One region of the Streptomyces sp. NPDC094147 genome, then DNA from elsewhere that is predicted to be linked to it. Evidence: riboswitches for the same ligand, from Rfam matches in the RefSeq annotation. Region 1 holds a riboswitch; the other holds the start of a gene.
The links. A riboswitch is a leader RNA that binds a small molecule or an ion and turns the genes downstream of it on or off. The one in region 1 is predicted to bind cyclic di-AMP.
Positions count from the first base shown of each region.

Region 1 (3,198 bases):
GAGCGCCGTGTCGATCGCCGCCTGGGCCGCGGCCTTGCCGGAGCGGTCGACCGGGATCTGCCCGAGCGCGCGGAAGAACGCGGCAGTCGCCCGGCCGGTGAGCCCCGGCGCGGTGAAGTACTCCTGCTTGGCCAGGAAGGTCAGGCGGCGCCTGAGCGTCACCCCCAGCAGGAACTGATCGGTGAACGACTGGTGATTCCCCGCGAGGATCACCGCACCTGCCTCGGGCACCCGCCCGGCCCCTTCGACACACGGGCGGAACAGCCACCGCAGCAGCGGCACCAGCACCACGAGACGGAATGCGTAATAGAACACGTCAGTGAGCCCTCTCCCCAGGTGACCCCCGCGCCGACGCACGCTAGTCACCCCCGGGGATCACCGGGAGAGCGCCTATTGAGCCAGGCCCCCGCTCGCCGAGAGCGAAAACCACCCCTCATCGATCTGTACGTCCTGTACATTTTTTACATCCGGTCGAGGTATCCGGTCGAGGAGAGGTACGTCATGACCCACCGCCCTGCCGCCCGCTACGTCCTGCCCGAGTTCTCGGAGCGCACCGCCTCCGGGGTCCGCACGCTCGATCCGTACTCCAAGCTCTTCGAGGAGCGGATCGTCTTTCTCGGCACCCCGGTCGACGACGCCTCGGCCAACGATGTGATGGCCCAGTTCATGCACCTGGAGCACGCCGACCCCGACCGGGACATCTCGCTCTACATCAACTCCCCCGGCGGCTCGCTCACCGCGATGACCGCGATCCACGACACGATGCAATTCGTCACCTGCGACGTGCAGACGTTCTGCCTGGGTCAGGTGAGTTCGGTGGCCGCGCTGCTGCTCGCGGCCGGGACGCCCGGCAAACGCCTGGTGCAACCGGCCTCCCGGGTGCTCCTCAGGGAGCCCGCGATCGAGGAGCCGCTGCGCGGCCAGCCCTCCGACCTGCAGATCCAGGCCGCCGAACTGCTGCGCGGCCGCACGCTCCTGACCGAGTTGCTCGCCCGGTACACCGGGCGGACCGCGCGGCAGGTGGCCGCCGACATCGAGCGGGACGTGGTCTTCGACGCCGCGGGCGCCGTGGCGTACGGGCTCGCCGACCACGTACTCGAAAGCCGCAAGACCTCGCTGCGCGGACGGTGAACCGCCGTGCTGCCACCGGAACTTCCGCCGCTGCCGGCGCTCACGCGGGCCGAGGCCGAGTTCGTCGACTGCTATCTCGAAGTGGTCGATCTGCTCGGTCGCGTCAATCCGGCGCACGGCCCCGACACCTACGGCGCGCTGCGGGCCGCGCAGGCGCTGGTCGGCCGGACGGCCGCGCTGAAGGACGCGCTCGCCCTGATGCACCTGCGCGGCGAGACCCGGGTGCACGCCCGCACGCTGACCCGCGCCCTGCGGGTGCTGGACGGCGAGCGCCGCACGGGGCGGCTCACGGTGCCGCCGCAGACCACCGGTTGAGGCCGCCGCGCGCAGCGGCGGCGCCCAACGCGCCGACGGGGCCGACGAAACGGACCAGACGGGGTACCCCCGTTCGGCCCACCGCCGACTACGTCCACTGCCCCTTATGAGCTCCTTACAGCGCCTGCACAACGCGCGGAATCGATCGTTCCGTCGCTGGTAGGAGGCTCGTCAGCCCTCCTTCGGGAGGTGCCGAACCACCCGTGTCCACCCGAATCGCCCAGTCGTGAGCACCCTCACACAAAGCCGTTTCGTTACGAAAATATGACAGTCGGTGCGTGAAGATCCCTGGGACGACAAGCCCCCGCCACCGTGGCGGGGCGGTCCGGGCGGACGCCGAGTCCTGCCGCCGCTCCGGACGACTGGTCGACAGGAGTGGACCGGCAGGAGTGGAGGACCCGCGTTCTTCGGGACGGCCGGCCGTCGGCCGTCCCTCGGGGTGAAGCCGTTCAGGCGGCCGGGCGTCTTCGCCGGTCCGAACCCGACAGGTCATCCTTCGCAGGCGGTTTGACGAAGGGTTGCGCATGACCGCGCAGACACATGTCCCGTCTCTGCTGCTCCGCCTGGGCGCCGTCACGGCCCTCACCGTCGCCGTGGCGGGGGGAACCATACTGGCGCCGGGCGCCACACTCGAAGCGCATGCCGCGGCCGTCGCCGCCAGGGCGCTCCACGTGGCCGAATCGAAGAAGGGGTCGCCCTATCAGTACGGGGCCGCCGGACCGCACCGCTTCGACTGCTCCGGGCTCACGCTCTACTCGTTCAAGCAGGCGGGCCACAAGCTGCCCCGCTCGGCCCAGCAGCAGTACAACAGCTCCCGGCATGTCTCCGCCTCCTCCCGCAAAGCCGGAGACCTGGTGTTCTTCCATTCGGCGGGACACGTCTACCACGTGGGGATCTACGCCGGGAACGGGAAGATCTGGCACTCCCCCAAGACCGGCGCGGTGGTCCGCCTCGAACGGATCTGGAGCGGCAGCGTCTTATACGGGCGGGTCGGCTGACCGCCCCGCCGGCGGGGCCGTCCCGATGCGCGCGCCCACGCACCGGGACGGCCCGCGCCCCCAGGGCGGCTCCGGGGCCGGGCAGTGAGCCCCGCTAGCCGCTCTGCACCACTGCCGTCCACGGCAGGGCGATCCAGACCGTCTTGCCGCCGTCCGCGGTGGGTTCGACCGAGAGCCGGCCGCCGCACTCGGCCGCGAGCCAGCGGACGATCACCATGCCCCGGCCGTTGTCCTGCTGGACGGCGGCGGGCAATCGTTTCGGCCAGCGCGGATGACTGTCGGTCACCCCGACCCGCAGCTCCTCCTCGCATTCCAGCTGGACGTCCACGGTGAAGGTGGGTGACTGGCCGAAGGTGTGCTGCACGGCATTGGTGGCGAGTTCGGACACGATGAGCCGGACCGTGTCGCCGGTCTCGTCGTCGGACGGCAGACCCCAATCGGTGAGAACCTCGGCGACGTATCGCCGTGCCGCGGAGACCGAGGCGGGTTCGCTCGGCAGAGTGATTGATGCTTCGAGATGGTCTGCCATGGCGACGCTGTCCCTTTCCCACCCGGGCCGGCCAGAGGACTCCTGGCGGATGAGCGCTCGCGGAGACGAGGTCGGCCTCGGATTGTGCTTCGCGCCAGAGTGCCACTCATCGTGCCGGTCTTGGGTGCCATCCACCAAGATATGCATATATCTGTCGCTCAAAGCGGTGAACTCTGCGGCGACAGAGCGTAATTGGGCTCACACTTACCCATCGCCGAAGGCGCC
Region 1 covers NZ_JBIWHT010000006.1:127,398-130,595, reverse strand. The annotation lists gene ACIQ8J_RS12615 (lysophospholipid acyltransferase family protein) at 1-315, opposite strand, end outside; gene ACIQ8J_RS12610 (ATP-dependent Clp protease proteolytic subunit) at 502-1,131, shown strand; gene ACIQ8J_RS12605 (hypothetical protein) at 1,138-1,446, shown strand; cyclic di-AMP (ydaO/yuaA leader) riboswitch at 1,771-1,966, shown strand; gene ACIQ8J_RS12600 (C40 family peptidase) at 1,971-2,444, shown strand; gene ACIQ8J_RS12595 (ATP-binding protein) at 2,539-2,973, opposite strand.

Region 2 (3,198 bases), on a different contig from region 1:
ACGCCGACCACCCCGGCGTCCGGGTCTCCCTCGAAGTGCCGGTCTCCCGGCTCCCCAAGGCGCTCTCGCTGCTCGCCGAGGCGCTGCGGGCCCCCGCGTTCGCCGACTCCGAGGTCGACCGGCTCGTGCGCAACCGGCTCGACGAGATCCCGCACGAGCAGGCCAACCCGTCCCGGCGGGCCGCCCAGCAGCTCTCCAAGGAGCTGTTCCCGGCCTCCGCGCGCATGTCGCGCCCCCGCCAGGGCACCGAGGAGACCGTCGCCGCGATCGACACGGCGGCGGTGCGCGCCTTCTACGAGGCGTATGTGCGCCCCTCGACGGCCGTCACCGTCATCGTCGGCGACCTGTCGGGCACCGACCTCGACGCGGTCCTCGCGGACACCCTGGGCGACTGGAGCGGCAACACCGCCGAGCCGCGCCCCATCCCGCCGATCACCGCCGACGACACCGGCCGGGTCGTCATCGTGGACCGCCCCGGCGCGGTCCAGACCCAGCTGCTCATCGGCCGCATCGGCGCCGACCGCCACGACCGGGTCTGGGCGGCCCAGGTGCTCGGCACGTACTGCCTCGGCGGCACCCTCACCTCCCGGCTCGACCGCGTACTGCGCGAGGAGAAGGGCTACACCTACGGCGTGCGCGCCTTCGGCCAGGTGCTGCGCTCGGGCCCCGAGGGCGGCGCCGCGATGCTCGCCATCAGCGGCTCGGTCGACACCCCCCACACCGGCCCCGCGCTCGACGACCTGTGGAAGGTGCTGCGCACGCTGGCCGCGGAGGGGCTGACGGACGCCGAGCGCGAGACCGCCGTGCAGAACCTGGTGGGCGTCGCCCCGCTCAAGTACGAGACCGCGGCGGCCGTCGCCGGGACGCTGGCCGACCAGGTCGAGCAGTTCCTCCCCGACGACTACCAGGCGCAGTTGTACGCGCTGCTGGCCGAGACCGGCACCGTGGAGGCGACGGCGGCCGTCGTCAACGCCTTCCCGGCCGACCGGCTCGTCACCGTTCTCGTCGGTGACGCGGCTCAGATCGAGGAGCCGGTCAGGGCGCTCGGAATCGGTGAAGTGACCGTGGTCGCGGGCTGATTGAGGCACCTGGACAACTGGGCACACAGGGACCCCGGTGGCGAATGCGCCGCCGGGGTCCTCCCTTATGGGGCGTAAATGTCCGGATTGTTGGGGAGGTTGCCTGTCTGTCATGTGGCGTGCGCTACAAAACACGGTGTCTGTTTGGTGATTGAAAGACCGGCCGTCTAGCGTCGGTCCGGCTGTCCGTCACCACCCGTCGCGCCCGCGGCACCGGACAGTGATCGCCGAGTCCCCGAACGGCGCGAGCCAGGGGAGCCGGGGACCCACTCAGTCCCTGGGGTGAATCGGACGCCTCCGCCCGCGGAGGAGCCCGTAGGAGACCTTCCTGCTCCGAACCCGTCAGCTAACCCGGTAGGCGAGATGGAAGGAAAGGACACCGCCACTTCATGGCGTTCACCCGTGCCACCGGGAAGCACCGCGCGCCCAGCCGTATGACGCGCCGCAGCGCGAACATAGCGGGCATCGCCACCCTCGCCACCGCCGGAGTCGTAGGCACCCTCGCCTCCCCGGCCACCGCCGCCCCGAGCGTCGCCGAGACCGGCCTGACCCAGGCCATCGTCATCGGCGACGGCCTCGCCGCGCAGCTCGGTGCCCAGGCCGACGCCCAGAAGCAGGCGGCCGTGAAGGCCAGGGCGAAGGCGGAGGCCGAGGCGGCCGCGCAGCGCAAGGCGGAGGAGCGGGCCAAGGCGGACCGCGAGGCCAAGGAGCGCGCGGCGCGCGAGGCCGAGCGCAAGCGCCTCAACACCTTCGTCGCCCCCATATCGGACAGCTATGTGTCCACCGGCTACAAGACCGGCGGTTCCCTGTGGTCCTCCGGCGCCCACACCGGCATCGACTTCCATGCGGAGAGCGGCACTTCGGTGCACGCCGTGGGCCTGGGCACCGTCGTGGAGGCCGGCTGGGGCGGCGCCTACGGCAACAACATAGTCATCAGGATGAACGACGGCACGTACACCCAGTACGGCCACCTCTCGGTCATCCAGGTCTCCGTGGGCCAGTCCGTGGAGCCGGGCCGGCAGATCGCGCTGTCGGGCAACACCGGCAACACCACGGGCCCGCACCTCCACTTCGAGGCCCGCACCGCCCCGACCTACGGCTCGGACATCGACCCGGTCGCCTACCTTCGCTCGCACGGCGTCTCCGTCTGACGGCCCCCGCGCACACCGAAGGCCCCCGGCGCGCTGCCGGGGGCCTTCGCGGTTGGCCAAAAGATATCCATTGGTTCCGGCCCGTCACCGGGAATTAACAAAGCCTGGAATAGAGTCGCGGAACAGGCATCGACGGACATCGATATCCGTCGACAGGCGTCGCTCGACCGCGTTTCGCGGGGATAAAGGCGGAGGTTCGGCCATGCGCATTCCGGCGCATTCGGTATGCACGGCGATCCGCGGCGACATCGTCTCGGGCGCCTTGGAGCGCGGCAGCCGGCTCACCGAGGACGTACTCGCCCGCCGTTACGGGGTCTCCCGCGTCCCGGTGCGCGAAGCCCTGCGCACCCTGGAGTCCGAGGGCTTCGTGACCACCCGCAGACATGCCGGCGCCTGGGTGGCCGAGCCCACCGAGCTGGAGGCCGCCGACCTCCTCGAACTGCGGGTGCTGCTTGAGCCGTTGGCCGCCGCGCGGGCGGCCGGCCGCCGCTCCGAGGCCCATCTCAAAGTGCTGCGCGGCCTGGTGAGGCTGGGTCAGCAACGGGCCCGGCGCGGCCAGGGCGAGGACCTGCGCTCGCTGGGCGGCTGGTTCCACGAGACGCTGGCCCAGGCCTCCGCCAGCCCCGGACTGATCGCGCTGCTCACGCAGTTGCGGCACAAGATCGCCTGGATGTACGCGGTCGAGCAGCCGGTCCGGCCGGGCGAGTCCTGGGCCGAACTCGGCGCCATCACCGACGCGGTGGCCCGGGGCGACGCCGAACGCGCCCGCTCGCTCACCGCCCTGCACACCGAGCGTTCCTTTTCCGCCCATCGGCTGCGGCGCCCCGCCGCGGTGAGCACTTCGCAACCTGCCGTACACACGGCGAGTGCCCGCACTTAACAGCCGGGCCGTATACAAAGAAAGCGCGACGCTGGGCCGTATTTCGGCTGCCCGAAATGTGGACCTCGAAATGCCGGCCCCGAAATGT
Region 2 covers NZ_JBIWHT010000005.1:188,550-191,747, reverse strand. The annotation lists gene ACIQ8J_RS11390 (M16 family metallopeptidase) at 1-1,079, shown strand, start outside; cyclic di-AMP (ydaO/yuaA leader) riboswitch at 1,295-1,455, shown strand; gene ACIQ8J_RS11385 (M23 family metallopeptidase) at 1,469-2,230, shown strand; gene ACIQ8J_RS11380 (GntR family transcriptional regulator) at 2,433-3,110, shown strand.
Region 2: linked by a shared signal. The riboswitch ahead of ACIQ8J_RS11385 (M23 family metallopeptidase) and the one ahead of ACIQ8J_RS12600 (C40 family peptidase) in region 1 are both predicted to bind cyclic di-AMP.